One region of the Streptomyces canus genome, then DNA from elsewhere that is predicted to be linked to it. Evidence: riboswitches for the same ligand, from Rfam matches in the RefSeq annotation. Region 1 holds a riboswitch; the other holds the start of a gene.
The links. A riboswitch is a leader RNA that binds a small molecule or an ion and turns the genes downstream of it on or off. The one in region 1 is predicted to bind S-adenosylmethionine.

Region 1 (14,986 bases):
CCACTGGACTGCTCGCTAAGAATCCTGATCCGAACGTGGTGGTCGTCGGCCTTCGTGTCCTTCACGGTGATTGAGAGTCCCACCCTGGCGCCCGGGTCGGTCCAGTTGGTTATCGTAACGCCGCCGTTGGATCCTGTGGTTGAACACCAACGGTAGTCCTCGGCGTGGGCGGGGCTCATGCTGAGTGCGGTGGCGGCTAGTGTGGCGGCCGTTGTGATGGCTGCACCCGCCTTCTTGTTCATTTGACCTCCTCAGGAATGAATCTTTGCCACTCTATGTGGCGACCACATGGAGCCGCCCGTGTGTTCGAATATTGACTGAAAAGATCGCCTTCTTGGCGCGGTGCGCATACTTGTTCAGGCTGTGTCGGCTACGACACGTCCAAGCAGGTCCGTGTAGCCGGCGTGGTCGAACTCGCCCGCCACCGGGGACAGTACCGTCGCCGCGGACAACGCGACCGCGCGGATCAGGCGGTCCGGCCAGGGGAGTCGGTCGACCAGGCCCGACAGCAGGCCTGCCACCAGCGAGTCGCCGGCGCCCGTCGGGTTGCCGTGGACGCGGGCCGGGGGCGTGGCGCTCCAACGGCCTTCCGGGGTCGCCGCCAGCAGGCCCCGCGCGCCCAGGGAGGCGACCACCGTGAGCGCGCCGCGGCGGCGGGCGTCCTGGGCCGCGCGCAGCGGTTCGTGGGAGCCGGTCAGTTCGGACAGTTCGTCGGCGTTCGGCTTGAGGATGTCGGGGCGGGCGGCGACCCCGCGGCGCAGTGCCTCTCCGCTGGTGTCCAGCAGGACCGGCACCCCGGCCGCCTTCGCCGTGCGGATCAGGCCCGCGTACGCCCCCACCGGCACCCCCGGCGGCAGGCTCCCGCACAGGGCCACCGCCGAGACCGACGGGACGAGATCCTCGTACGCCTCCTGGAAGGCCGACCACTCCGCCGACGTGACCGTCGGACCCGGTTCGTTGAGCTGGGTGGTGTCGCCGGACTGGTCGTCCACCACGGCGATCGTGCGCCGGGTCGGGCCGGCGACCGGGACGAGCGCGTCCACCAGGCCCGGTACGGCGGTGAGCCGGTCCTGGACCATGCGGCCCGTGGCGCCGCCCGTGAACCCGGTGACCGTCACCTCGTGGCCGAGCGCGGCCAGCACCCGGGCCACGTTCAGGCCCTTGCCGCCGGGGCGTTCGGTGACCTCGGTGACCCGGTGGCTGGTGTGCGGCCGCAGCGACCGTACGCGATAGCTGATGTCGAGAGCGGTGTTCAGCGTGACCGTGAGGATCACCTGGGCCGACCTCCCCCGAAAGACAGAATGTGCCCGTCCAGTCTCCCAGGATGCCGACGGGCCCAACAGCGGGACACATCAGCCCAGTTGGGGATCGACCACCCATTCCCCCCGGCGCATGACGCCCTTGAGGTCGAATTGATGGTCGAGGAGGACCAGGTCGGCGTCCTTGCCGGGCTCCAGTGAGCCGATGCGGTCGGACATGCCCAGCAGACGGGCCGGGTTGGCGGAGATCGCCGCGACCACGTCCTCGACGGGGAGCCGGTCGACGGTCACCGCCCGCTTGAAGGCGCGGTCCAGGGTGAGGGTCGAGCCCGCGATCGAACCGCCCTCCACGAGCCGGGCGACTCCCTCGCTGACCTCGACCTCCAGGGGGCCGAGCAGGTAACGGCCGTCGCCGAAGCCGGCCGCGTCCATGGCATCCGTGATGAACGCGACGCGGTGTGCCGTCGCGCGGTGGAACGCGAGTTGCAGCGCGGCCGGGTGCAGATGCGTGCCGTCGTTGATCAGCTCGACCGTGATCCGCTCGTCCTCCAGGAGGGCGGCGATGGGGCCGGGCGCGCGGTGGCCGATCTGCGGCATCGCGTTGAAGAGGTGGGTGGCCACGGTGGCGCCCGCGTCGATGGCCTCGACGGTCTGCTCGTACGTCGCGTCCGTGTGCCCGATCGCCGCGATGACCCCCTGCTCGACAAGGAGCCGTACGGAGTCGATGCCACCGGGGAGTTCGGTGGCGAGCGTGACCATCTTCGCCTGTCCGCGAGCCGCGTCGACCAGCTTGCGGACCTCCGCCGGGTCGGGGTGGCGCAGGAGGTTCTCCGCGTGCGCGCCCTTGCGGCAGGGGGAGATGAACGGGCCCTCGAAGTGGATGCCGGCGATGTCGCCCTGCTCGGCGAGTTCGCTCAGCAGGCCGGCTCGCTGGGCGAGGAAGTCCATGTCGCCGGTGACGGTGGAGGCGACGAGGGTGGTGGTGCCGTGGTTCTGGTGGGTGCGGATGCCCTTGAGTACGTCTTCGATCGTGCCTGAGGTGAACGAGGCTCCGCCGCCGCCGTGGTTGTGGATGTCGACGAAGCCGGGGACCAGGGTGTAGCCGGTGACGTCGATGACCTTGGCGTTCTCCGGGGCGATGCCGGCGATGCGGGTGCCGTCGACGATGACGCGGCCGTCTTCGACGGATCCTGTGGGGAGGACGACCGTCGCGCCGGACAGGACGAGGGGGGACTTGCCCGTAGTGGGGTGCGGGCTCGTCGTGGCTGGTCGCGCAGTTCCCCGCGCCCCTAGCGGCGTAGCCATCAGGGAGTTACCTCCGTACGGTCCGTTGTGTCGAGGAGATCCCAGGCCAGCAGGCCTGCGCCCAGGCAGCCCGCCGTATCGCCCAGGGCGGCCGGGACGATGGTCGGGAGCTTCTGGAAGGTGACCCGTTGCCGGACCGCCTCCCGCAGGGGTGTGAACAAGGTTTGCCCCGCCTCGGCCAGGCCGCCACCGATGATCAGGGTGCGGGGGTCCAGGAGGGTGAGGGCGGTGAGCAGGCCGTCGGCCAGGGCGTCCACGGCGTGCTGCCAGACCTCCCGGGCCTTCGGGTCGTCGGCTTCCACCGCCTTCGCGCAGTCCGCCGCGTCCGCTTCCGGGTTCCCGGTGACGGAGGACCAGGCCTCGCTGACCGCCGCCGCGGAGGCGTACCGCTCCAGGCAGCCCCGCTGGCCGCACGGGCAGGGCGTGCCGCCCGGGCGTACGACGATGTGGCCGATCTCGCCCGCGAAGCCGTGGGCGCCCGACTCCACCCGCCCCGCGATGCCGATCGCCCCCGCGATGCCGGTGCCCAGGGGGACGAAGAGGAAGCGGTCGGCGCCCTTGCCCGCGCCGATGCGGCCCTCCGCGAGACCGCCGGTGCGGACGTCGTGCCCGAGGGCGACCGGGACGCCCCCGAGGCGGTCGGTGAGCAGCCCGCGCAGCGGGAGGTCCCGCCAGCCCAGGTTGGCGGAGTAGGCCGCGATGCCCCGCTCCTCGTCGACGATGCCGGGCACGGCGACGCCGGCCGCGAGCGCGGGGGCACCGAGGTGCTCGATGCCGTACGCGCGCAGCTCGGCGGCGAAGTCGAGGATGCCGTCGACGACCGCGTCGGGGCCGCGGTCGCGGCCGGTCGCCCGGCGGCCCTGGTGCAGGAGCTCGCCGCCCGTGCCGACCAAGGCCGCCTTCATCCCGGTGCCGCCCACATCGAGGGCGATGACATGTCTCACGGAAGACAGTGTGGCCCTTGGACCCGCAAGAGGTCTAGTCCACTCACGTGGTGTAGACCTTACGTCTGAGATATGTATGACTTTTCGAAAGCTTTCGAACGTGAGTGTGGGGCGGTTGTCGGTGCGGCGGCGTAGGACGGGAACGATCGCGGCGGTGTCCGCGCTGGGCATGACGGCGGTCCTCGGCGGCTGCGGGCTGGGAGGCGGCTCGGACGAGGTGACGCTGAGGCTGGTCGCCGCCGACTACGGAGACAGCTCGGCCAACAGCTCCCAGAAGTACTGGGACAAGCTCGTCAAGGAGTACGAGGCCGAGCACTCCGGCGTGAAGATCGACGTCAGCGTGTACTCCTGGACCGATGTGGACCGCAAGGTCAAGGAGCTGGTCGACGCCGGGAAGGCACCCGACATGGCGCAGATCGGCGCGTACGCCGACTACGCCCACAAGGGTCTGCTGTACAAGGCCGACGACCTGATCGGGATCCGGGAGCAGGCCGACTTCGTCGCGCAGCTGGCCTCGGCGGGGCGGATCAACGGGATGCAGTACGGCATGCCGTTCGCCGCGTCCACCCGGCTGCTCTTCTACAACAAGACCCTCTTCGCCGACGCCGGACTCACCCCGCCGACGACGTGGAAGCAGCTCGCCGCGGATGCCGAGGCGCTCAAGGCGGACGGGGTGAAGTACCCGTACGCGCTGCCGCTCGGGCCTGAGGAGGCGCAGGCCGAGACCATGCAGTGGCTGCTGAGCGGGGGCGGCGGGTACGTCGACTCCGTCGGCACGTACGGCATCGACTCCGGCGAGAACGTCACGACGCTGACCTGGCTCAAGGACGACCTCGTCGGCAAGGGGCTGACCGGGCCGGTAGCGCCCGAGAACCTCAATCGGGCCGCCGCGTTCTCGGCGTTCGCCGCCGGGGATGTCGGCATGCTCAACGGGCATCCCTCGCTGATGAAGATCGCCGCCGCGAAGGGGCTGAAGTTCGGGATGGTGCCCATGCCCGGGGCCCACGGGGAGACCAAGAACTCCATGGGGGTCGCCGACTGGATGATGGCCTTCAAGCAGAACGGGCACGCCGAGCAGGTGGGCGACTTCCTCGACTCCGTGTACAGCGAGAAGAACGTCCTCGCGTTCTCCCGGGAGTACGACCTGCTGCCGGTGACCAACTCCGCGTCCTCGGTCATGAGCCGGGCCTCCCGGGACGCCGACCTCAAGCCCTTCCTCGACGCGCTGCCCAACTCCGAGCTGCCTCCGGTGGGCAAGACGTCCTGGGCCTCGGTGAGCGCGGCCGTGAAGAAGCGGATCGGGTCGGCGGTGAGTTCGGGCGGGAGCCCTTCGGAGGTGCTGCGCGCGCTGCAGCTGACCGCGCAGAAGGCGGAGTAGTCGCTGTCAGTGGCGGGCGTTACGGTTCCGGGCATGGAGCATCCGGAGCTGGACCGCAGGGAGCGGGACATCCTCGCCCTGGAGCGCCGCGGCTTCCCGGGGCCCGGCGCCAAGGAGCGGGCGATACGGGAGGAGCTGGGGCTGGCACCGGTCCGCTACTACCAGCTGCTCAACGCCCTGCTGGACGACGAGCGCGCCCTGGTCTTCGACCCGGTGACGGTGAACCGTCTGCGCCGGGTCCGGGAGGCGCGGCGGCAGGAACGCTGAGGGTCGGGTGCGGGTCAGGTGAGCCGTTCGGCCAGGGCGCGCAGCAGGCCCACCACGCCGCCCGGGCCGTCCACCACCAGGTCCGCCCGCTTACGCAGTTCCGTCACCTCGTCGCTGCCGCTGCAGACCAGGAGGCCGGGGGTGCCGGTGGTGCGGAGGTCGTCGACCGCGGAGAAGGCCGGGAGGTCACCCAGGTCGTCACCGCCGTAGAGGACGGACGTGGCGGACAGCTCGCGGACGTGGGTCAGCAGGGCCACTCCCTTGTCCATGCCCGGGGGGCGCAGCTCCAGGACCAGACGGCCCGGTTCGACGATCAGGCCGTGCCGGGCGGCCAGGTCGGTGAGGGGGGCGCGCAGGGCGTCGAAGACGGCCTGCGGGTCCGGGGCCCGGCGGGTGTGGACCGCCACCGCCCGGCCGCCCTTCTCCTCGATCCAGGCACCGGTTCCGTCGAGGAACTCCGGCAGCTCGGCACGGACCGCGGCCACGCCCGGGTGCGGTTCGGGCGCCGTGACCTCTCCCGTCACCGCGTCCCAGCGTTCCGCGCCGTAGTGGCCGAGGACCGTCAGGTGCTCCAGGCCGGGGACTCCCGCGAAGCCGCCGTAGCGGACCGCGATCTCGGCCGGGCGGCCGGTGATCACCGCGACGGAGGCCACCTTCGGTGCCAGGGCGGCGAGGACGGCCACCGCCTGGGGGTGCGCCCGCGCCTGTTCAGGGTCCGCCACGATCGGCGCCAGCGTCCCGTCGAAGTCGAGTCCGATGACCGCCCGCCGCGGCTCCGCGAGAAGCGCGCGCAGGCCGTCCCGCCCGGCGGGCGTCGCCGGACTCGGCAGGGCACCGGGGTCGGTGTGGCTGCTCATGGGGTACCTCTCCGCGGGGGTGAAGTGCGGCGAGCGCCGCTTTCGCCTGGCCGGTGGTCGGTCAGCCGTGCTCGGTGTTCAGTGCCTTCAGCGCGTTCAGCTGGTCCAGGAACCACTGGGCCGGCGGCAGCGCCGTGGCCGCCGCGGCGAGCCGCTTCGCTCGTTCGGCCCGTTCGTGGGCCGGCATCGTCAGGGCCTCGTGCAGGGCCTCCGCCGTCTGCTCCACGTCGTACGGGTTCACCACGATCGCGTCGTCACCGAGCTCCTCGAACGCCCCGGCCTCCCGCGACAGGACCAGCGCGCATCCCTCGTCGGAGACCAGCGGCACCTCCTTCGCGACCAGGTTCATGCCGTCCCGGATGGGGTTGACCAGCGCCACGTCGGCCAGCCGGTACGCGGCGAGGGAGCGCGCGAAGTCGTCCTTCAGATTCAGCAGGACCGGGGTCCAGTCGGGCGTGCCGAACGTGTCGTTGATCTCCTCCGCCACGCGCTGCACCTCGGCCGTGTAGTCCCGGTACACCGCCAGGTCCTGCCGCGACGGATACGCGAACGCCACGTGCACGACCCGCTCCCGCCACTCGGGCCGCGACTCCAGCAGCCGCCGGTAGGCGTGCAGTCCGCGCACGATGTTCTTGGACAGCTCGGTCCGGTCCACCCGCACGATCGTCTTGCGGCCCGCGCCGATCTCCTCGCGCAGGGCGAGGATGCGCTCCTCGACGTCGGCCTCGTGGGAGCGGGCACGCAGGAAGTCCGCGTCCGTGCCCAGCCCGTGCACCCCGATCCGGGTTTCGCCGAGCCCGTCCGCGCACTCCGTGGCGCAGGCCGTGAAGGCGTCCGCCCAGCGACGGGTGAGGAAGCCGAGCCGGTCGGCGCCCAGCATGCCCCGCAGGAGCCGGCCCGCGATGTCGTCCGGCAGCATCCGGAAGTAGTCCACCGGCGCCCACGGCGTGTGCGAGAAGTGGGAGATGCGCAGGTCGGGACGGAGCTCGCGGAGCATCCCCGGCACCAGGCACAGGTGGTAGTCCTGGACCAGGACCGCCGCCCCCTCGGCCGCCTCCTCGGCGAGCGCCTCCGCGAAGGCGCGGTTGTACGTCTCGTACGACGCCCACTGCCGCCGGAAGTCCGCGTCGAAGGAGGGCTCCAGCGGGGTCTGGTAGAGGAGATGGTGGACGAACCAGAGGACCGAGTTCGCGATGCCGTTGTACGCGTCCGCGTGCACGTCGGCCGGTACGGCGAGCATGCGGACACCGTCCTCGCCGACCCCCTGTCGCACCGCCTCGCGGTCGCCGTCGGACAGCGCCGAGCACACCCACAGCGCGCCCGCCTCCGGGCCGATCGCCGAAAGACCCGAGACCAGTCCGCCGCCACCCCGTTTGGGGCTCAGCGAACCGTCCTCCTGGACCTCGTACGAGACCGGGCCGCGGTTGGACGCGACCAGCACCTGGGCAGCACCCTGCACGGAAGACGTGGAAGCCATACGCCTCAACCTAGCCCGGCCCGGAAACGCTCAAACGTACGGTTGCGCTCAGTGCGCGGACGTATACGGAACGCCCCGTTCTGTCACCCGGTCCGTCACGCGACCCTACGCTCCGCGTACTCCGCGATCTCCACCATCGGCGGCCGCTCCTCCGTGTCCACGGAGTACGTACGCGGCTCGAAGCCGTCGCGGCCCCGCTCGAACTGGGTGAGGGAGGGCCGGATCATATGGCCGCGGGCCAGCCTCAGCTGGGCGGTGCGGTAGATCGCGGCGGACATCCGGCCCAGGGCCTGGCCGTCCTGGTGACGGTGCTTGCGCACTCCGACGTCGACCTGGGCGAGCGCGTCCAGGCCCACCAGGTGCAGGGCGTCGACCAGCATGCCCAGTTCGACGCCGTAGCCGACGGGGAACGGGAGCTGTTCCAGCAACGAGCGCCGGGCCGCGTACTCGCCGCCCAGCGGCTGCACGAAACCGGCCAGCTGCGGCCAGTGCATGTTCAGCAGCGGACGCGCCATGAGCTCGGTGACCCGGCCGCCCTGCCCTGCGGCGCCGCCCAGGGGGCGGTCGTACATGCCCTTGACCAGGTCGACCTCGGGGTCGGTGAGCAGCGGTCCGACGATGCCGGAGACGAAGTCCGAGGAGAACTCCTTCAGGTCGGCGTCGATGAAACAGACGATGTCCCCCGAGGTGGCGAGCAGGGAGCGCCACAGGACCTCGCCCTTGCCGGGCACGGCGGGTATGCGCGGGAGGATGTCGTCGCGGTGGACGACCCGCGCACCGGCCGCGGCGGCGACCTCGGAGGTGCGGTCGGTCGATCCCGAGTCGACGACGACGATCTCGTCGACGAGCGGGACCTGCTGCATGAGGTCATGACGGATCACGGCGACGATGTCACCGACCGTCTCCTCCTCGTTGAGCGCGGGCAGGACAACACTGACCGTCCGGCCCGTGCCCCGCTTCGCCGCCATGATCCTGTGCAGCGGGCGATCGGTCACGGACCAGGAACGCGTGGCCAGCCAGCGCTCGACTTCGTTCAGCACAGTGCGCGGCTCCTCTGCCTTTGATCCATCTCGCGGTTCGGACGTCTCTCTCAACTGTCCTGGCCGTCGGTTACAGTCTTGAACAACGCGGATGACCATCGCATGTCCTGGGTGGCCCGCCGTTCACAACTTCATACCGCTCATCCAGAGGGGCAGAGGGATACGGCCCGATGAAGCCCCGGCAACCCTCCAGTCGGTTCTCGTAGCGATCGCTGACGATCGTTTCCGCGAGGCTCCCGGCTCGGGAAGGTGCCAAATCCGTCTCACGGCGAGATGCGTCGTGAGGAAGATGAGGAGAAAGGGCCTCGCCTCCATGGCTGCGCAGACTGTTGCAAGCACCACGAACTCCGTCGATCTGGGTCCCGCCGCGGCGCTGAGCTGCCGCGAATGCGGCCACCGCGTCCCGCTCGGCCCGGTCTTCGCCTGCGAGGAGTGTTTCGGCCCGCTCGAGATCGCGTACGACTTCTCGGCCTACGACACCGAGGAGCTCCGCAAGCAGATCGAGGCGGGACCCGCGAACATCTGGCGCTACGCCCCGCTGCTGCCCGTCCCCGCGGACGTGGCGGACAAGCCGAACATCAACCCCGGCTGGACCAAGCTCGTCAAGGCCGACAACCTCGCGCGCGAGCTGGGTGTCGACGCCGGCAAGCTCTTCGTGAAGGACGACTCCGGCAACCCGACGCACTCCTTCAAGGACCGGGTCGTCGCGCAGGCCATCGAGGCCGCTCGCGCCTTCGACTTCACCACCCTCTCCTGCTCCTCCACCGGCAACCTCGCCGGCGCCGTGGGTGCCGCCGCGGCCCGGGCCGGGTTCCGTTCCTGCGTGTTCATCCCGCACGACCTGGAGCAGGGCAAGGTCGTCATGGCCGCGATCTACGGCGGCGAGCTCGTCGGCATCGAGGGCAACTACGACGACGTGAACCGCTTCTGCTCCGAGCTGATCGGCGACCCGGCCGGCGAGGGCTGGGGCTTCGTCAACGTCAACCTGCGGCCGTACTACGCGGAGGGGTCCAAGACCCTGGCGTACGAGATCTGCGAGCAGCTCGGCTGGCAGCTCCCGGACCAGCTGGTCGTGCCGATCGCCTCCGGCTCGCAGCTCACGAAGATCGACAAGGGTCTGCAGGAGCTGATCAAGCTCGGGCTCGTCGAGGACAAGCCGTACAAGATCTTCGGCGCGCAGGCCGAGGGGTGCTCGCCGGTGTCGGTCGCGTACAAGGCGGGCCACGACGTGGTCCGGCCCCAGAAGCCGAACACCATCGCCAAGTCCCTGGCGATCGGGAACCCGGCGGACGGTCCGTATGTGCTGGACATCGCGCGTCGTACCGGCGGTGCGGTGGAGGACGTGAACGACGAGCAGGTCGTCGACGCGATCAAGCTGCTCGCGCGGACCGAGGGGATCTTCGCGGAGACCGCCGGTGGCGTGACCGTCGGCGTGGCGAAGAAGCTGATCGAGAACGGTCTGCTGGATCCCTCGCTGACGACCGTCGTGCTGAACACCGGTGACGGTCTGAAGACGCTGGACGCGGTGGCGGGTACGGGTCTCACCGCCACGATCCGCCCCAACCTGGATTCGTTCCGCGAGGCCGGCCTCGCGTAGTCGCCGCCCCTGAAAGCCCTCACCCCGACCGGAGGTCCTGAAACATGAGCGTTTCCGTCCGAATCCCCACCATCCTGCGCACCTACACCGGCGGGCAGGCCGAGGTGCAGGCCGAGGGTGCGACCCTCGCCGATGTCATCGCCGATCTGGAGAAGAACCACACCGGTATCGCCGCGCGCGTTCTCGACGACCAGGGCAAGCTGCGGCGGTTCGTCAATGTGTACGTCAATGACGACGATGTGCGGTTCGAGCAGGGGCTGGAGACGGCGACGCCCGACGGGGCCGGCGTCTCGATCATTCCGGCCGTCGCCGGAGGGTGACCGTATGACTGGTCATTACCTTCGGTAACGGTAATTACCGAGTGTTCATCCGATTGCCCCCTCCGCGAGAGAAGCGGAGGGGGCAATTCTCTATGGTTGAGCGCGGTACAGTTGGGGAAGCGGCGGCTTTTTTCTTGCCGCGTGCATATGAGTTCTCGCTCCACATGCGATGAGAAGTAGCCAAAGTGTGCGCGTCTTAAGTGCCTTATGTGTCTTTTATGGGGCCCGACTTGCCCCGAATTCAGGCGAATTCTCGCTACATTCCGGACCCCTTCCGTCCAGAATTCTCGTCCGATTGACCTGTTGCAGACGGCAGTTGGACAGATACATTCAGCCGCGGTCGACGCGTTCCGGCGCACGCCCCCAACCATGTGGGGGGTGAGGTCTGACCCGGATCCACGAAGTGTGGATCCGTGCAAGGGCCAGTAATAGGGGAGTTAGGCATGGCTCAGGGCACCGTCAAGTGGTTCAACGCGGAGAAGGGGTACGGCTTCATCGCGGTCGACGGTGGTGCGGATGTATTCGTCCACTACAGCGCGATTCAGATGGACGGCTACCGCACCCTTGAAGAGGGCCAGCGGGTCGAGTTCGAGATCTCGCAAGGTCAGAAGGGGCCGCAGGCGGACATGGTTCGTCTCGCGACTGGCTGAAGCACGCGCCGGGTAACAACAGCGTCGTTCTTCTGTTCTTCTTCGAAGGGCTCGTCCCCCATAGGGAGTCATGGGGTACGGGCCCTTCGGCATGCCCGGAGTGGTGTTCCGTCGAGTGCTGGGGCTGAGCGGGTTCGCGTCCGCTGCGGGTCGCGGCCGTGCGGTCCAGTCGGGCGTTGTGTACGGCGCCGACATGGCCAGTGGTGCCCGGACGCCTGGCGTCGGTCGGCTGTATGGGCCGGTGGCGAGCCGTCGCTGTCGCTCGGCGCCGCCGTGCGGGACTACCGCAATCGCCGGCGGGGCGGCCGGGCCGTCGTGTCGGCGATGGTACGGCCCCGATGCGCCCGGACGCGGGGGCGCCGGTGGGCCGTAAGGGTCGGTAGCGAGACGTTGCTGTCGCCCGGCCACCCCCCGTATGGATGGGGGCGGCCGGGCTCCCGCATCGCTCGACGGGCCCCTGGGAGGGCACCCCGGGTGAGGCCCGGCCGGCCGTCGTGCGCCGTGCCGGGACGGCCGTGTGGGGCCCGGACACCGTGGCGTCGGCCAGGCCGTACGGGCCGGTAACGAGGCGTCTCTGTTGCTCGGCGTCCTGCCCGATACCCGAGAGGCGCTTGCACTCGACCATGCCGAGTGCTAATCATTGGCGTTAGCACTCTGAAGGTGAGAGTGACAAAGATGGACCGGGTCGGTGAGGCCCGCAGGCCTTGTGGGGCAAGGATCCACAGGCCGGCGAGCCGTCCGTCGCGGGCGCGGGCGCGGTCCGAAGGAATCACCCCCAGTCCTGGAGGGACCACTTCACATGGCCAAGATCATCGCGTTCGACGAGGAGGCGCGGCGCGGCCTCGAGCGCGGCATGAACCAGCTCGCGGACGCCGTCAAGGTGACGCTCGGCCCCAAGGGCCGCAACGTCGTCCTCGAGAAGAAGTGGGGCGCCCCCACGATCACCAACGATGGTGTTTCCATCGCCAAGGAGATCGAGCTCGAGGACCCGTACGAGAAGATCGGCGCCGAGCTGGTCAAGGAAGTCGCCAAGAAGACGGACGACGTCGCCGGTGACGGTACGACCACCGCGACCGTGCTCGCCCAGGCCCTGGTCAAGGAAGGCCTGCGCAACGTAGCCGCCGGCGCCAACCCCATGGCCCTCAAGCGCGGTATCGAGAAGGCCGTCGAGGCCGTCTCCGCCGCCCTGCTCGAGCAGGCCAAGGATGTCGAGACCAAGGAGCAGATCGCCTCCACGGCCTCCATCTCCGCCGCCGACACCCAGATCGGCGAGCTCATCGCCGAGGCGATGGACAAGGTCGGCAAGGAAGGCGTCATCACCGTCGAGGAGTCCCAGACCTTCGGTCTGGAGCTCGAGCTCACCGAGGGTATGCGCTTCGACAAGGGCTACATCTCGGCGTACTTCGCCACCGACATGGAGCGGATGGAGGCGTCGCTCGACGACCCGTACATCCTCATCGCCAACTCCAAGATCGGCTCCGTCAAGGACCTGCTCCCGCTCCTGGAGAAGGTCATGCAGTCGGGCAAGCCGCTGCTGATCATCGCCGAGGACGTCGAGGGCGAGGCCCTGTCGACCCTGGTCGTCAACAAGATCCGCGGCACCTTCAAGTCCGTCGCCGTCAAGGCCCCGGGCTTCGGTGACCGCCGCAAGGCCATGCTCGGCGACATCGCCATCCTCACGGGCGGCGAGGTCATCTCCGAGGAGGTCGGCCTCAAGCTGGAGAACGCGACCCTGGACCTCCTGGGCCGCGCCCGCAAGGTCGTCATCACCAAGGACGAGACCACCATCGTCGACGGTGCCGGTTCCTCGGACCAGGTCAACGGCCGGGTGAACCAGATCCGCGCCGAGATCGAGAACAGCGACTCGGACTACGACCGCGAGAAGCTCCAGGAGCGCCTGGCGAAGCTCGCCGGTGGCGTCGCCGTCATCAAGGCCGGTGCCGCGACCGAGGTCGAGCTCAAGGAGCGCAAGCACCGCATCGAGGACGCCGTTCGCAACGCGAAGGCGGCCGTCGAGGAGGGCATCGTCGCCGGTGGTGGCGTGGCCCTCATCCAGGCCTCCTCGGTCTTCGAGAAGCTGGACCTGGAGGGTGACGAGCTGACCGGCGCCAACGCCGTGAAGCTGGCCCTGGAGGCCCCGCTCAAGCAGATCGCCGTCAACGGTGGTCTCGAGGGTGGCGTCATCGTCGAGAAGGTGCGCAACCTGCCCGTCGGCCACGGCCTGAACGCCGCGACCGGTGAGTACGTCGACATGATCGCCGAAGGCATCATCGACCCGGCGAAGGTCACGCGCTCTGCCCTGCAGAACGCCGCCTCCATCGCCGCGCTGTTCCTCACCACCGAGGCCGTCATCGCCGACAAGCCGGAGAAGGCGGGCGCTGCCCCGGCCGGCGGCGGCATGCCGGGCGGTGACATGGACTTCTGATCGACCCCCGGCCGCAAGGCCTGACGGTTGATCAACGTCCTTCCCGGGGGCGGCACTTCCTGGAAACAGGAGGTGGCCGCCCCCGGTCTTTTCCTGCGCTATGCTTGATCACGAGCCGCTCGACGTGAACTCCCGTCGGTCGACTACGCGTTGGTGGTCCAAGGAAAGACGCCCCGCTTCCTGCGGGGAGATGCAGGTGCAAGGCCTGCCCGGCGCTCGACATGAAGCCCGTCCCACGATGGTGGGGCGGGCTTCTTTCATGCGCGGCTCAATGCGCGGCTTCCATGCGTGGGCGGAGTCACAGCGTCCCGGGAAATCCTGAGCAGGACGAGGTGGTTGGCACCTGCGTAGTGTCCATGCGCAGGCACATACCGAGGAGTACTGTCACGTGACCGCCCCCGCCGCCTCCCGCGCCGCCGAGATCCTCTCCCGCCCGGCCCACATCAACGGCCTGACCGTCCCGAACCGCATCGCGATGGCGCCCATGACCCGGATGTTCTCCCCGGGCGGCGTCCCCGGCGCGGACGTGGCGTCGTACTACTCCCGCCGCGCGGCCGCCGGAGTCGGTCTGATCGTCACCGAGGGCACCTACGTCGGCCACGAGTCGGCCGGGAACAGCGACAGCGTCCCCCGGTTCCACGGCGAGGAGCAGCTGGCGGGCTGGGCGAAGGTCGCCGAGCAGGTGCACGCGGCGGGCGGCAAAATCGTCCCGCAGCTGTGGCACATCGGCATGGTGCGTGAGCAGGGCCAGCCGCCCTACGCCGACGCCCCCGCCGTCGGCCCCTCCGGCATTCGTCTCGGCGCCGACGAGCCCACCGGCAAGGCGATGACCCAGCGCGACCTGGACGACGTCATCGGTGCCTTCGCCGAGGCCGCGGCCGCCGCCGAGCGCATCGGCTTCGACGGCGTGGAGCTGCACGGCGCCCACGGCTACCTCCTCGACCAGTTCCTGTGGTCGGGCACCAACCGCCGCACCGACGCCTACGGCGGTGACCCCGTCGCCCGTACCAAGGTCGCGGCGGAGATCGTGGCGGCCGTACGGGAGACGGTCTCGCCGGAGTTCCCGATCATCTTCCGGTACTCGCAGTGGAAGCAGGAGGCCTACAAGGCGCGGCTCGCCGAGACGCCGGAAGAGCTGGAGGCGATCCTCACACCGCTCGCCGCGGCCGGGGTCGACGCCTTCCACGCCTCCACGCGCCGCTACTGGCTCCCCGAGTTCGACAACTCCGACCTCAACCTCGCCGGCTGGACCAAGAAGCTCACCGGCAGGACCACCATCACCGTGGGCTCGGTCGGCCTCGACGGCGACTTCATCCGCGGCTTCATGGGCGAGGGTTCCCCGGTCAAGGGCATCGACGACCTGCTCGACGCCCTGGAGCGCGAGGAGTACGACATGGTCGCCGTCGGGCGGGCGCTGCTTCAGGACCCGCAGTGGGCCGCGAAGGTGCTGGCGGGCCGATTCGACGA
Region 2 (14,986 bases), 1.8 Mb from region 1:
AGGCACACGCCGGGCAGTCCGAAGCCCGTGCAGCCGTATGCCAGCGCCAGCTGGGCCGCCGTGCCGAGCAGCGTCACCCGCAGCAGCACCCGCGCCTGTCCACTGCCCTCGAAGACCCCGCCGAGCGCGATGAAGCACGCCATCAGCAGCAGGTACGGCCCGACGCAGCGCAGGAACAGCACGCCGTCGTGGGCGACTTCGGGTCCCGCGCCGAAGGCGGCCATGATCCAGCGGGCGGTCACGTGGAGCAGCACCGCCGCCACGAGCCCCACCGCGCCGGACACGGCCACCGCCTCCCGCCCGATCACCCGCCGCGCGTCCCGTCCGGAGCCCCGCAGGTGCGCGGTGTGGATGGAGGCGGCCTGCCGCACGGCGTAGAAGGCCATGGTGGCCACGTACATGACCTTGTACGCGATGGAGTAGGCGGCCACCGCCGTCACCCCGAGCCGCGCCACGATCGCCACCAGGACGAGCGCGCCGCCCTGGCGCACGGTGAAGTCGGCGGCCATGGGCAGCCCGGTGGCCAGCGTCGCGCGCAGCGGGACACCGGCAGGGACACCCGGGCACGACCGGAGCAGGGTGTTCCGGCGCAGGGCGAGCAGTCCCACCCCGAGGGTCAGGGCCCGGCACAGCACGGTCGAGGCCGCGGCGCCCGGGACGCCGTACCGGTGGATCAGGAACGGATCGCACACCAGGATCAGCCCGTTCGCGAGGAAGGCGAGCCGCATGGGGGTCCGGGTGTCGCCGGCGCCCTTGAGGATGCCGTCGACGAGTTGCTGGGCGAAGAAGACGGCGATGCCGGGCATCGAGATCGCGAAGTAGGCGGTGGCCAGGGACACGGACCGGCCGCCGTCGAGCACCAGCCGGGCCAGCGGCTCGCGCAGCAGGAAGCCGCCCACGGCGACCACGGGGGTGACCAGCGCCCACAGCGCCATGCCGCCGCGCACGGCCGCCCGCACTCCGCCGGGATCCCGTGCGCCCCGGGCATGCGCCACCAGCACGGTCGTCCCGGAGGCGAAGACGAGCGCGACGCCGAGCAGCACGTTCTCGGCGTTGGTCGCGACGGCCACGGCGGCGACGGCGGGGCCGCCGAGCCGGGAGACCCACACGGTGTTGATGATCCCGGCGGCGACGGAGGCCAGCAGGCCGAGGTAGACGGGGTGGGCGAGCGCGACAAGCTGCTTGCGGTGGCTGTTCATCCAGGAGTCCCCCTCGATACGAGATACCTCGAATAGAGGTAGCTCGATAAGAGGTAGCATGAGGGCACGACCCCCGCAAGGAGGAATGCAGTGCTGGAGCTGTCGATCCTCGGCTTCCTGGCCGAAGAACCCCTGCACGGCTACGAGCTCAAGGAGCGCATCAAGGCGCTCACCGGCCATGTCCGCCCGGTCAGCGACGGCGCGCTCTATCCGGCGATCACGCGTCTCGTCAAGGCGGGCAAGCTCGACGAGCGGGCGGAGCCGGGCGCGAGCGCGGCCCCGCGTCGGACACTGTCGCTGACCGGTCTGGGGCACGAGGAGCTGCTGGAGCGGCTGCGGCACCCCAAACAGGCCGAGATCACCGACCAGGTCCGTTTCAACACCGTCCTCGCGTTCCTGCGGCACCTGCCGGACCGGCGGGAGCAGGCAGCCGTACTGCGCCGGCGGCTGGAGTTCCTCCAGACGCCGGCGAGCTTCTTCTACGACGGCGGCGAACCGGTGCGCGCGGAAGAGACGGACGACCTGTTCCGGCAGGGCATGCTGCGGGTGGCGCGGGCGACCGGCCAGGCCGAGCGGGCGTGGCTGGCGGAGGCCATCGAGCGCCTGGATCAGCCGAGCTGAGCCCGCAGATACTCCCGCCACTCGGCCGTGAACGCCTCCAGGTCGGTGCCGAGGACCTTCGCCATGGCCTCCTCCACCGCCCCCGGCCGCTTCGTGTGCGTGCCCACCGCCCGGTAGAAGGCGCCCAGCTTCGCCTCGCCCCACCGGTCCGCGATCATCCGGCAGGCCATCCAGCCGCTCTCGTAGGACTTGGCGAGCGCGGTCGCGCTGCCGGCGAAACCGAAGTCCGCGTCGGACGGCAGGACCGTCGGCACCCGGCGCTCGGAGACGGCCTCACCCAGCTCCGGTGCGGCCTCGACCGGGGTGCGCCCGGTGCCGCGGTAACCGACCCAGTCGGCGTACCCCTCGGACAGCCACAGCGGGGTCGCGGCGGTGGTGTCGGCGCGGGTGGCGACATGGGTGGTCTCGTGGGTGAGCACGACCTGCCCGCCCACGGTGCCGAGGAGGCCGTACGCGTCGGGATTGACGATGATCCGGTCCGCGGGCGCCTGCGCCGGGGCGCCGGTCTCGCCGGTGGTGACGGCCGCGATCCCGCGGTACGAGGAGGCGGGCGAGCCGAGCAGGCCCCCCATCCCCTCCACGGACCTCGGTACGAGCACGACGACGTGCCGGGACCACTCGGTGCCCCAGGCGTCCGACACGGCGGGTACGGCGTGGTCGGCCAGATCCGCGAAGAAGTGCAGCTTCTCACCGGAATGTCCGACGCCGAGGACCAGGCTGTGCCTTCCGCGGACGACCGTCACCTCGCCCTGGTCCCACAGCTGCTGCGGGGCCTTCTTGGCGGGCTTCTCGTCGGCGACGTACCACTGGCCGGACGCGTCCAGGGAGAGGTCCAGGGTGCGGGCGACGGTGACGGGGGCGCTGTCGTAGCCCTGGACCTGGTAGCGCAGTTCCGCGTCGGCGGTGGCGGTGGAGCCGCTGCGGTGGACGCCGGTGACCTTGTAGGACCAGGAGGCGAGCGGTACCGCGCTGACGTCCTCGAACCAACTCGCGGTGCCCGTCTCGGCGATCGCCGCCTTGTCCCGGTCGAGGACGGCGGCGGCCCTCCGGTCGAGGACGCGCTGCACGTCGGCCTTGGCGGTGTCGGTGGCCGTCGGTCTCCCGCCGCAGGCCACCAGGGAGGCCAGCAGCAGGCACAGCACCACGACACCGTGTTTCGACGCCCGCCCTCGACCAGCCATGTTTCCCGATCGTACGGGTATCGGAGCCGTCGGTCAGGGGCGTGTGACCGTCGCCCCCGGCATCATGCCCACCGGGTCGTAGCGCACCGGGGCGCCGGGATAGGGAGCGTGGACGACCTGACCGTTGCCGACGTACATGCCGACGTGGCTGGCGTCGCCCCGGTAGGTGACCAGGTCGCCGGGCATCGCCTGGGAGAGCGGGACCTGGCGGCCGGCGTAGCGCTGGGCCTGGGACGTGCGGGGCAGGGCGACGCCGGCCCGGGCGTAGGCCCACTGCATCAGACCCGAACAGTCGAAGCCGGTGGGCCCGTTGGCACCCCACACGTACGGCATGCCGATCGCGGACTGCGCTGCGGCCACGGCGGCGGCCGCCCGGCCCGAGGGCGCCACCGCACCCGAGAGGTCGGGCAGCCCGGAGCGGCCGGATCGGGAGGCCCGGTCGTAGGCGGCGCGTTCGTCGGACGGCAGGGAGTTGAGCAGCTCGCGTGCCCTGGCGAGCTTCGTCTCGACGGTCCGCTTGTGGGAGGCGACGGCCTTGCGGCTCTTCTCCAGTTCGTCGAGCTTCCGTGCCGCTTCGCTGCGCTCCTGGGCGAGTTCGCGCATGGCCTCCTGGAGGTCCTTGAGCTCACCCGCCTGGTGGGCGCTGATCCGGTCGAGGACGGCGGCCTTGTCGAGGTACTCGTCCGGGTCGTCGGAGAACAGCAGCGCGAGGGACGGGTCGAGGCCGCCGGAGCGGTACTGGGCGCCGGCCAGCGAACCGAGCGCCTCCCGCATGGAGTTGATGCGCTCCTGCTGCCGCGCGATCCCGTCCTGCGCGGTTCCGACCTCCTCGCGCAGCGAGTCGGCGCGCTCGTCGGCCTTGTTGTAGGCCTCGGTGGCGTGCTCGGCCTCCTCGTAGAGACGGTCCACCTCGGCCCGGGTGCCGTCGGACGGGGCGGCGACGGCCGGTACGGCGCCGAGCGCGGCGGCCGCCGCGGACAGCACGGACAGGGCGGCACCGGCGCCCCGGTTGAACCCGGACGTCTGGACAAGGCGGCGATGGGACCCCACGGGAAGCCGCGCTCCTTCCACTGACGGACAGAGACGTTCCCCGGCGAAGGGGAAACGCGGCCGACAGTAGCCCCGCGGCGGGGGAGTATCCAACGACCTCCGGGGGCACACAACGTGACACCCCGCCTAGGACGCAGGTCATGGGCGGGGTGTGCAGTCAGGTGCGCTTGTCGCGATTCGCCCGAACGGGCGGCGAGTCGTCGCGATCTTGGGCGGTCGGGAGGCTCAGATCCGTACGCCGAACTGGAACGGCATGTTGTTGATCGACTCGTAGCGCACGACCGTGCCGGTGCGCGGGGCGTGGATGACCTGGCCGTTGCCCGCGTACAGGGCGACGTGGTGCAGGTCGCCGTAGAAGATGACCAGGTCGCCGACCTTGAGGTCGCTCATGCTGTAGATGCGCGTGCCGGCGTTGGCCTGGGCCTGCGAGGTGCGCGGGATGGTGATGCCGGCCTGCGCGTAGGCCCAGGAGGTCAGGCCCGAGCAGTCGTAGGAGGCGGTGCCGGTGGCGCCGTAGACGTACGGCTTGCCGAGCTGGGTCTGGGCGGCGTTGAAGGCCGCCTGGGCCCGCGCGGAGGACGCGGGGGCGTCACCGAGGTCCACGCGCTCGCTCGCGGAGCGGCTGGCGCGGGCGTCGGCGGCGGCGAGGGCGGCCTTCTCGGCGGCCGTCAGCGAGTTGAGGAGCTTCTGCGCCTCGGCGAGCTTGCCCTGAACGGCCTTCTTCTGCTTGGCCAGTTCGGTGCGGGTGCTCGAGAGGTCCTTGAGCTTCTCGGAGGCCTCGGCGCGGTCCTGGGCCAGCTCGCGCTGCTTCTCCTGGATCTTCTTCAGCGCCTCGACCTGCTGGGAGCTGAGCTGGTCCGCGGTGGACGCCTGGTCCAGGTAGTCCTCCGGGTTGGAGGACAGGAAGAGCTGGAGCGAGGAGTCGATCGTGCCGCTGCGGTACTGCGCGGCGGCCGCGAGGCCTATGGAGTCCCGCAGTTCGTTCAGGTCGTCCTGGCCGCGGGCCACGTTGTCCTGGATGGTGGAGATCTCCTTCTGGAGCTTCTCCTGCTTCTCCTTGGCGCCGTTGAGCTTCTCGGTGGCCTGCTCGGCCTGCTCGTAGAGGGCGTCGACCTTCGCCTTGACCTCGTCCTTGCTCGGCTTCTCGCTCGGCGCGGCGTTGGCGGCATTGGCACTGAGGGCCACGGCGGCAGCCGCTGCGGTCGTGAGCACGGTTACGCGCGTACGGCTCGGCTGCTTGGGTCGACGGTGGGACGCCACGGAGGTGAACTCCTTCTTTTGAGTGATCACCCGCTCGGAGGTTCGAGCCCAGACCCTAGTGACCTTCCCGTGATCAGTTCAAATCCTCAGGAGCAAAATCTCGTCACGCCCTGCATTCTTTGCACATAACTCACATGCAGTGAGGCCAACTTGACGCTACGTTGCGTGACGATACGGCTAATTCGGTCATTCAACCTGGACTTTGATGTTTAGGACAGTCGCTTCAGAAGCATCGCGGAAGCGACCGGCCGCGCCCCCGCCTTGGCGATGCCGTCGGCGACCTCGCGGTCGGTCGAGGCGACGATCACCGGCCTCCCCGGCGGCTCGGCGCGCACGAGCTGGCGGATCAATTCGTCGGCGGTGACGCCCGCCTTGGAGAACAGCACCCGCACCCCGCGCGGCGGCGCGAGCAGCACGGGCGCGGCCAGCTCGGCCCCGTCGAAGACACAGGTCACCTCCGCCCCCGTCTGCGCGGCGAGCTGGGAGAGCTGCCCGAGGAGCCTCAGGCGCTGCTTCTCCAGCGGCATCTGGGGATAGCCGGTCTTGGTGACGTTGTATCCGTCGACCACCAAGTGCGCCTGGGGCAGGGCCAGAAGCTGGTCCAGGATCGCGGGGTCGTTCTCGGACAGCGCACGCGCGGCGATGTCCTTCGGGGTCATGCGGCCCGGTTCGACCGCGTCCACCGTCTCGGCGGGCCGCACGGAGACCGGCGGCAACGCCAGCTCCCGCCGCAGCCCCTGGGCCGCGTCCAGAACGGTGTCCAGAAGCAGACGCACGCGCATGTCCTCGACACTGCGCCCCTCCCGCGCCGCTCTGCGCGTGGCCTCCAGAGCGGCCTCCGACTCCCCGAGGCGTGCCTTCAGGCGCCGGGACTCGCTCTCGGCGGCGGACACCTGGGCCTGCCCCTCGGTGCGTACGGTCTCCATCTCGCCCTGCAGCTTGCGCAGGGCCGCCTCACCGCGCTTGACGTCACTGTGTGCCGCGCGCAGCTTTCGGTGCAGCGATTCGGTTTCCTTCTTGGCGGACTCCAGCTCGGTGCGCAGCCGCTCGGTCTCGGCGCGCGTCTGGTCGCGGGCGGCCGCGAGCTCCTCGCGCAGCCGCTCCAGCTCGGCGCGGCTCTCCTCGTCGGCCCGCTCGGCGTCCGCCCGCAGGGCCTCCTCGCCGGCCGCGGTGACCAGCTTGACCCAGCCGGTCGGCCGCAGAACATAGGCCGCGGCCGCCACATCGAGCGGATCCGCGGCCGGGGGCGGCGCACCGGAGTCGAGGGCACCGGCCAGCTCCGGCTGGGCCTCTCTGAACTTCTCCCCGATCCGCTGGCGGAACAGCGGATCGGTCTCCAGCGCGGCCGCCATGGCGTTGCCCGCGAACTTGGCCCGCCGGTTCGGCGCGAAGCGCGCGTACTGTCTGAGCTGTGCGGGCAGTTCGCCGACGGTCAGCCCGCCGAAGCCCTCCGAGACGATGTGTACGACCCTGCGCCGCACACCGTCGGGCAGCGGACGGTCGAGCACCTCGGCGGCGCCGTCGCCCGGCTCCCCGCCTTGTGTCTCCACCATCCGTCACACCCCATCACTGTGCGGGGCCGGCTCTCTCAGGAGTCGGCGCCCGGCCTGTCCACGAGTTCCACCTGGTCCACGGCGTTGCACCAGCGGCACCGCACCGACTCGATGGTCTCACTGACCACCTCGCGCTCCTCGACCTTCGGCTCTCCGGCCAGGTCGAGGTGGACGTACTCGACGACCTTCGACGAGCGGGTCACGTCGAAGCGCGTGAGGTTGCCGCAGAGGGTGCAGCGCCACCGCGTCGAGGCGGTCGGGAGGGGAACCGTCATCGTGACTGTGCTCTTTCCTACTAGCCATTGTCCGTGACACACCGGCGGCCCGGTGCGTGTGGCTCGTAACCCTAAGGCCTGGCGGGTACTCGCCGCTCGGGCGTCCACAGGGCCTGCCCGACGGCGAGGCGGTCTGTGCTGTTGCGTCCCGTTACGCCATGCTCTGTGTTCGTGATCAGTAACTGGAGGGTGACGGTCGGTGGAGCTGGAAGGTCGCTGTGGGGGCCGGCACCGGTCACCTACGGCCTGATCGCCCTGTGCTGTCTGGTCTTCGTGGTCGGCCCCGCCTCGGGCCTCGATCCGGCGTACGGCTCCGGGGACGCGGCCCTGGCCGCTCAGCGGGCCTACTTCCACCGCTGGGGCGTGGTTCCCGCCGAGCTCTTCGCGGACTCCCCCGGTGCCGCCCTGACCCCGGCGACCGCGCTGTTCGTGCACGGCAGCTGGGTGCATCTGCTGGGCAACATGCTCTTCCTCTACGTGTTCGGGGTGATGACCGAGGAACGGATGGGCCGGGTGCAGTTCCTCCTCTTCTACGTCGGCTCCGGCTACCTCGCCCTGCTGGGCTACGCGGCCGCCAACGCCGACTCCGGGCAGTCCCTGGTCGGTGCCTCGGGGGCGATCTCGGCGGTCCTCGGCGCGTTCCTGTTCCTGTTCCCCGGTGCCCGGGTGACCAGTCTCCTGCCGTTCCTCTTCTTCCTCCCGCTGCGCTTCCCGGCCTGGGTCGTCCTCCCCTTCTGGGCGGCGCTGCAGTGGCTGGCGGCGGGCCGCGCCTCCGAGGGCCCCGGGGTCGCCTATCTGGCCCACCTGGTGGGCTTCGGCCTGGGCCTGGTCTTCGCGTGGGTGCGCTTCGGCCGTACCACTAGAGTGAAGTCCGCCCCAGCTCCGTCCCCCGAGGGAGAGAACCAGCCGTGATCACCGCGATCGTCCTCATCAAGACCAGCGTGGACCGGATCCCCGAGATCGCGGAGCGGATCGCCGCGCTGGAGTCCGTGAGCGAGGTCTTCTCCGTCACGGGCACGTACGACCTGATCGCCATGGTCCGGGTCAAGCAGCACGAGGACCTCGCCGAGGTCATCCCCGGCAGCATCAGCAAGATCCCGGGCGTGGAGGGAACGGACACGCATGTGGCGTTCCGGACCTACTCCCAGCACGACCTGGAGGCCGCGTTCGCGATCGGCCTCGACGGCTAGTGCCTCGGCAGGCAACGTTTGCCCGTTGAGGAGCGGCGTCCGGTGCGTGCTCTCGGCGTGCCGGCCGGAAGTCCTCGTACTGGATGTACTTGGGCTTTCGGCCGGTGCGGCGAGAGGGCGTGCCGGGCGGCGCGACGGGGCGAACGTTGCCTGCCGAGGCACTAGACCCTAGGAGTCGAGCGCGAGCACGGTGATGCCGTCGGCGGTCGCGACGTACACGCGGCCGCTCCGGACGACCGGCGACTGGGTGCCGACGGAGGCGCCGCCCTCGACGCGCTTCTGCCAGATCTGCTTGCCCTTGCGGTTGAGGCCGTAGAGCGTCGAACCATGGCGTACGTAGAGGGTGTCGCCGAAGACGGTCGGGTTGCTGTACTGGGTTCCGTCGTCGGTGAACTGGAAGGACCACGCCGTCGATCCGTCGGCGGGGTGCAGGGCGACGAGTTCGTAGTCGGAGGCGGTGACGCCCAGGCCGCCGAAGGGCACGCAGGTGAAGTAGCGGCTGCCGTCCACCTTGTCGTTGGTCGAGTTCCACAGCGGCTTGCCCTTGCGGCCGATGCCGTGCAGCATCTGCTCGCCGCCCGATCCGACCACCAGGGTGTCGCCGACCAGCGCGGGCCGCCCGGTGTCGAGGCCGGCCGCCGTCGCCCAGAGCCGCTTGCCGGTCTTCGCGTCCAGCGCCTGCACCTGGTCCCCGAACGTGCCGACGTAGACCACCCCGTCCGCCACCATGGGCTCACCGGTGGGTGCCGGCCCGGTCGGCGCGCTCCAGCGCACGCTGCCGTCGGGGGCGTAGGCCCGGACCCCGCCCGCGTCCGAGCCGTTGCCGTAGGACACCAGGATCAGTTGCCCCGCGGTGACCAGGAACTGGCTGTTCGCGGCGAACGCCCTGGTCCAGCGGACCTTGCCGCCCCGGCCGAGCGCGCACAGCTTGGAGGCGCCCTCCTGGTCGTCCTCCAGCAGGCAGTACACGCCCTGGGCGGTGGCGAGCGGGGACATGGCCTCGCCGCCCAGTGCGGTGTGCCAGACGGTCCGCCCGCCCAGGTCCAGCGCGTGCAGCGAGCCGTCCGCGCCGCCGACGTACACCCGCGTGCCGTCGGGCGAGAGGGCGGCGCAGGGGCCGCGACGCCCGCCGAGCCCCTGGACCTTGTACTGCCAGCCCGTCGCGGGCGTGCCCGTCGCGGAGCCCGCACCGGTCGCCCCGGCCACCGTCTCACCCGTCGCGGATCCGTCCGAGGAGTCCCGCAGCCACAGCCACCCGCCCACACCGCCGGCCGCCACGACCCCGGCACCGCCGACCGCGGCCCGCAGCAGCCGACGCCGGGACGGCGGAGCGGGATTCGGTGAGACATGGGTGGCCGCGGGGACGTCCGTGACGGTCACGGGGGCCACGTACTCGACCCGGCTCTCCCGCTCCCCCGAGTCGTGAGCGGGAACCCAGCGCGCACCGCTCTGCGCGGCCTCGGGCTCCTTCGCGGCACCGGGGCCGTACCACCCCGCCCGCAGTCCCTCGCGCAGCGATCCCGCGGTGTGCCCCGCGGCCGCGACCAGCTCCGTGGGCGTCGGCCGCGCGCCGGGGTCGTCCCGCAGACACGCCTCCACCAGCGGCAGCTGTTCCTCAGGTACGGCGGACAGGTCGACGTCCCCGGTCAGGATCCGCAGCAGAACGACCGAATCCTGCCCCTCGCCGAACGGTTCCTTGCCGCCGGAGGCGTACGCGAGGACCGCGCCCAGGGAGAAGACGTCACTGGCCGGCACCACCTGGGCGCCGTTGCGGATCTGCTCGGGCGAGAGATAGCCGACCGATCCGACGACCACACCGGTCCGGGTCAGTGCCGTGCCCTCCAGAGCCCTGACGATCCCGAAGTCGATGACCCGGGGCCCGTCCGGCGAGAGCAGGATGTTGGAGGGCTTGAGGTCCCGGTGCACCAGCCCCTTGGCGTGGATCGCGGCGAGCGCCTCGGCGAGCGCGGCCGCCAGCAGCCGTACCGCGTCCGCGGGCAGCGGCCCCCGGTCGAGCACCGCGTCCCGCAGGTTGGGCCCCGCCACGAACTCGGTCGCCATCCACGGCCGCGCGGCCTCGGTGTCCGCGTCCACGACCCGCGCGGTGTACGTGCCCGCCCCGCCGACGGTCTGCGCGGCCCGCACCTCGTGCCGGAACCGGGCACGGAAGGTGCGGTCCTCGGCGTGCTCGGCCCGTACGACCTTCACGGCCAGTCGCAGCCCGCCCCGCGCCTCGGCGAGATACACCTCGCCCATGCCGCCGGACCCGAGTCTGCCCAGGACCTCGTAGGGCCCGATGGTCCGCGGGTCCGTCTCGCGCAGCTCCTGCACCCCGTGCTCCCCCTGCTTTCCGTACGGCTGCTGAGGGGGAGCGTATACGCGCGCCGGACGTCAGAAGTCAGACGGCCGGGACGCAGCGGCCGTCCTCGGTGCGGTACGTCCACTTCGCACCGTCCGCGACCAGTTCCTTCACGGCCTTCACGAACCGCTCCACGTGCTCGTCCGGTGTGCCCGCGCCGAAGCTCACCCGGATCGCGTTGAGGGACTTCTCGCCGGGCGCGGCCTCGGGGGCGCCGCACTCGCCCTGGGACTGCGGGTCGCTGCCGAGGAGGGTGCGGACGAGGGGGTGGGCGCAGAAGAGGCCGTCGCGGACTCCGATGCCGTACTCGGCGGAGAGGGCCGCGGCGAAGTGGGAGCTGTTCCAGCCCTCGACGACGAAGGAGATCACGCCGACGCGGGGGGCGTCGTCACCGAAGAGGGAGAGGACGCGGACCTCGGGGACCTCGGCGAGGCCCGCCCTCACCTTCTCGATCAGGTGCTGCTCGCGGGCGACCAGCGTGTCGAAGCCGGCCTCGGTGAGGGCCCGGCAGGCGGAGGCGATGGAGTAGGCGCCGATGACGTTCGGCGAGCCGGCCTCGTGGCGGGCGGCGCTCTCGTGCCACTCCACGTCCACTCCCCCGTCCTCGCGCCGCGTGACCTTGCGGCTGGCGCCGCCGCCCGCGAGGTAGGGGTCGGCGGCCCGGAGCCAGTCCGCGCGGCCGGCCAGGACACCCGAGCCGAAGGGGGCGTAGAGCTTGTGGCCGGAGAAGGCGACCCAGTCGACATCGAGGTCACGGACGCTCAACGGGTGGTGCGGGGCCAGCTGGGCCGCGTCGAGCACGATGCGGGCGCCGTGGGAGTGAGCGGCTGCCGCAAGCTCCCGTACGGGCCACAGCTCACCGGTGACGTTGGAGGCGCCGGTGACGCACACCAGGGCCGGGCCCTGGGGGTCGCGGTCGGCGAGGGCCTTCTCCAGCGTCTCCACGGCCTGCCGCGGGGTGCGCGGGGCGTCGAGGTAGGTGACCCGGGCGTCCTTCCACGGCAGCAGCGAGGCGTGGTGCTCGGTCTCGAAGACGAAGACCTGGCAGTCGGCGGGGAGCGCGGCGGCGAGGAGGTTGAGCGAGTCGGTGGTCGACCGGGTGAAGACCAGCTGGTCGTCGTCCCGGCAGTCGAGGAACTCGGTGACGGTCCTGCGGGCGTTCTCGAACAGGTCGGTCGACAGCTGCGAGAGGTAACCGGCACCGCGGTGCACGCTGCCGTAGTAGGGCGCGTAGGCCGCCACGTCGTCCCAGACGCGCTGGAGGGCGGGGGCGCTGGCCGCGTAGTCGAGGGCCGCGTAGGTGACCTCGCCGCCCGTGACGAGCGGGACGGTGACATCCCGGCCCAGAACGGGCAGATGGTCACAAATGGTCCGGGCGGGGGCAACGGTGGAGACAGACATGGGGGACTCCCGTGAAAAGAAAGGTGAGATGGGTGTGCGGAGGCGGGGCTCGGCGCCCTATCGCATTCGCTTGCTCACGGAAGACTCCCTCGAATGACCAGGACCCCTGGTTTCGAGAGGGGCCCGCGCTTGCCGTAGACCTCGCTGCCTACGGCCTGGTCTTCACCCGGGGCACCCCGCCACGGACGGAGGGTTGCCGGACAGTCGGCCGGGGCCTCATGACTGTCACTCATGACCTGGTACAGGAACGTACGTGAAGTGATCGCGGTCCCGCAACCCGTGTCCGGATGACGGGACCGCGCTGCCCGCTACGCGTTGCTCGCGGCCACCCAGCGATCCAGCGTGCGCCTGGCGGACCCGGAGTCGATCGACTCGGCGGCCTTGGTCATGGCGGCGCCGATCTGCTCGGCCAGCGTCCCCGACCCCGGGTCCAGCGCCACCAGCGCCGCCGCCGAGTTCAGCAGTACGGCGTCCCGGACGGGGCCCGTCTCGCCGTCCAGGAGCCGCCGCGCGACCTCCGCGTTGTACGACGGATCCGCGCCCCGCAGTGCCTCCACCGGGACCAGCTCGAGGCCGACGTGCCGCGGATCGAAGCTCTCCTCGGTGACCTTGCCGTCGCGCACGACCCACACCCGGGACGTGGACGTCGTGGTCAGCTCGTCGAAGCCGTCGTCGCCGCGGAAGACGAGGGAGGAGTTGCCCCGCTCGGCCAGGACGCCGGCGATGAGCGGTGCCAGGCGGGGGTCGGCGACGCCCACGGCCTGCGCCTTCACCTTGGCCGGGTTGGTCAGCGGACCGAGCGCGTTGAAGGTGGTCCGGATCCCCAACTGCCCTCGCGCTGCGGCCACATGACGCAGCGCCGGATGGAACTTGATCGCGAAGCAGAAGGTGATCCCGGCCTCCTCGGCGACCTCGGCCACCCGCTTCGGCGTCAGCTCCAGATTGACGCCGAGCTTCTCCAGGACGTCCGAGGCGCCGGACGCGGAGGAGGCGGCCCGATTGCCGTGCTTGACGACCTTCGCGCCGGTGCCGGCGATGACGATCGCCGACATCGTGGAGATGTTCACCGTCTTCGCGCCGTCGCCGCCCGTGCCGACGATGTCGACGGTCCGGCCCGGCACCTCGATGACGTTCGCGTGCTCGTACATCGTCCGGACCAGCCCGGTGATCTCCTGGACGGTCTCGCCCTTGGCGCGCAGCGCCACCGCGAACCCGGCGATCTGCGCGTCCGTGGCCTCGCCGCGCATGATCAGGTCCATCGCCCACGCGGTGTCGTCGGCGGACAGGTCACGGCCCTCCAGCAGGCCGTTGAGCAGAGCGGGCCAGGAACGGCCCGCCGCGGTGTCGCCTCCAGCGGGGGTCACAGCGCTCATGGGGCCGCTCCAGATGTCGTAGAACAATGTGCTCCCACCCTATCCAGCCCGGGGCACGGCAAAGGGCCCCGTCCGGCGTTCGGACGGGGCCCACGGTCTCCTCCCCCTCCCAACCGCGTGTACCGGACTTCGCCCCACCTCCGCCGCTCAGCGCATGGCAAAGGGCCCGTCCAGTGTGTCGGACGGGCCCTTCTACCGCGCGTGGCGAGCGCAGCGATCAGTGGTGGCCGTGGCCGCTCGTGATCTCCTTGTACTCCTCGACGGTGGGCTTGGGGATCTGGGACTCCTCGCCGTAGTACGCCTCGCTCAGCTTGGCGCGCAGCTTCTGGGAGCCCTTCACCTTGCGCTCGACGCCGTTCTCGTCGACCGTGGCACCGATCGCGGCCGGCTCGTACTGGTCGTGCGCCGTGAGCGTGTGCAGCTGCTCCTGGCTGAGCGGCTCGTGCACCTCGATGAACTCACCGTGCGGCAGGCGCTTGATGATGCCGGACTCGCGGCCGTGCAGCACCTTGTCCTTGTCGCGGCGCTGGAGGCCGAGGCAGATCCGCTTGGTGGCGATGAACGCGAGGACCGGGGCGACGAAGAACGCGACCCGGACGAACCAGGTGATGGCGTTGATCGACAGGTGGAAGTGGGTGGCCCAGAGGTCGTTTCCACCACCGATCAGCAGCACCATGTACCAGGTGATCCACGCGACGCCGAAGGCGGTACGCGTCGGCGCGTTGCGCGGGCGGTCCAGGATGTGGTGCTCGCGCTTGTCGCCGGTGACCCAGGACTCGATGAACGGGTAGACCGCGATCGCGACCAGGACCAGCGGGAAGATCACCAGCGGGATGAACACGCCCAGGACGAGCGTGTGGCCCCAGAAGTTGATCTCCCAGCCCGGCATGACACGGATCAGGCCCTCGGAGAAGCCCATGTACCAGTCCGGCTGGGCGCCCGTGGACACCTGGTCGGGACGGTAGGGGCCCATCGACCAGATCGGGTTGATCGAGGCGATCGCCGCGATGGCCGCGATGACACCGAAGACCAGGAAGAAGAAGCCTCCGGCCTTGGCCATGTAGACCGGCAGCAGCGGCATGCCGACGACGTTGTTGTTCGTCTTTCCGGGGCCCGCGAACTGCGTGTGCTTGTGGTAGAAGACCAGGATCAGGTGGCCGACGACCAGGCCGAGCATGATGCCCGGCAGCAGCAGCACGTGGATCGAGTAGAAGCGGGCCACGAAGTCGCCGCCCGGGAACTCACCGCCGAAGAGGAAGAACGACAGGTACGTGCCGACGATCGGCACGGACAGGATCGCGCCCTCCATGAAGCGGACACCGGTGCCGGAGAGCAGGTCGTCCGGGAGCGAGTAGCCGGTGAAGCCGGTGAACATGCCCAGGACGAACAGCAGGAAGCCGAACAGCCAGTTGACCTCACGCGGCTTGCGGAACGCGCCCGTGAAGAACACGCGCATCATGTGCACGAACATGCCGGCGAGGAAGATCAGCGCCGCCCAGTGGTGGATCTGCCGGATCAGCAGAC

Region 2: another riboswitch for S-adenosylmethionine. It lies ahead of OG841_RS33860 (aminotransferase class V-fold PLP-dependent enzyme); the one in region 1 lies ahead of thrC (threonine synthase).

The regions. Positions count from the first base shown of each region.
Region 1 is NZ_CP107989.1:5,593,733-5,608,718, forward strand. It holds gene OG841_RS25590 (hypothetical protein) at 1-242, opposite strand, end outside; gene OG841_RS25595 (1-phosphofructokinase family hexose kinase) at 357-1,274, opposite strand; gene nagA (N-acetylglucosamine-6-phosphate deacetylase) at 1,353-2,564, opposite strand; gene OG841_RS25605 (ROK family protein) at 2,564-3,508, opposite strand; gene OG841_RS25610 (ABC transporter substrate-binding protein) at 3,585-4,886, shown strand; gene OG841_RS25615 (DUF3263 domain-containing protein) at 4,920-5,153, shown strand; gene otsB (trehalose-phosphatase) at 5,168-6,010, opposite strand; gene OG841_RS25625 (alpha,alpha-trehalose-phosphate synthase (UDP-forming)) at 6,072-7,487, opposite strand; gene OG841_RS25630 (glucosyl-3-phosphoglycerate synthase) at 7,583-8,527, opposite strand; SAM riboswitch class I at 8,665-8,823, shown strand; gene thrC (threonine synthase) at 8,841-10,124, shown strand; gene OG841_RS25640 (ubiquitin-like small modifier protein 1) at 10,169-10,444, shown strand; gene OG841_RS25645 (cold-shock protein) at 10,888-11,094, shown strand; gene groL (chaperonin GroEL) at 11,894-13,519, shown strand; gene OG841_RS25655 (NADH:flavin oxidoreductase) at 13,908-14,986, shown strand, end outside.
Region 2 is NZ_CP107989.1:7,410,816-7,425,801, reverse strand. It holds gene OG841_RS33910 (MATE family efflux transporter) at 1-1,199, opposite strand, end outside; gene OG841_RS33905 (PadR family transcriptional regulator) at 1,290-1,820, shown strand; gene OG841_RS33900 (hypothetical protein) at 1,808-3,001, opposite strand; gene OG841_RS33895 (C40 family peptidase) at 3,035-4,051, opposite strand; gene OG841_RS33890 (C40 family peptidase) at 4,277-5,311, opposite strand; gene OG841_RS33885 (NYN domain-containing protein) at 5,521-6,864, opposite strand; gene OG841_RS33880 (hypothetical protein) at 6,900-7,139, opposite strand; gene OG841_RS33875 (rhomboid family intramembrane serine protease) at 7,311-8,051, shown strand; gene OG841_RS33870 (Lrp/AsnC family transcriptional regulator) at 8,048-8,329, shown strand; gene OG841_RS33865 (serine/threonine-protein kinase) at 8,498-10,660, opposite strand; gene OG841_RS33860 (aminotransferase class V-fold PLP-dependent enzyme) at 10,728-12,089, opposite strand; SAM riboswitch class IV at 12,210-12,326, opposite strand; gene trpD (anthranilate phosphoribosyltransferase) at 12,398-13,462, opposite strand; gene qcrB (cytochrome bc1 complex cytochrome b subunit) at 13,680-14,986, opposite strand, start outside.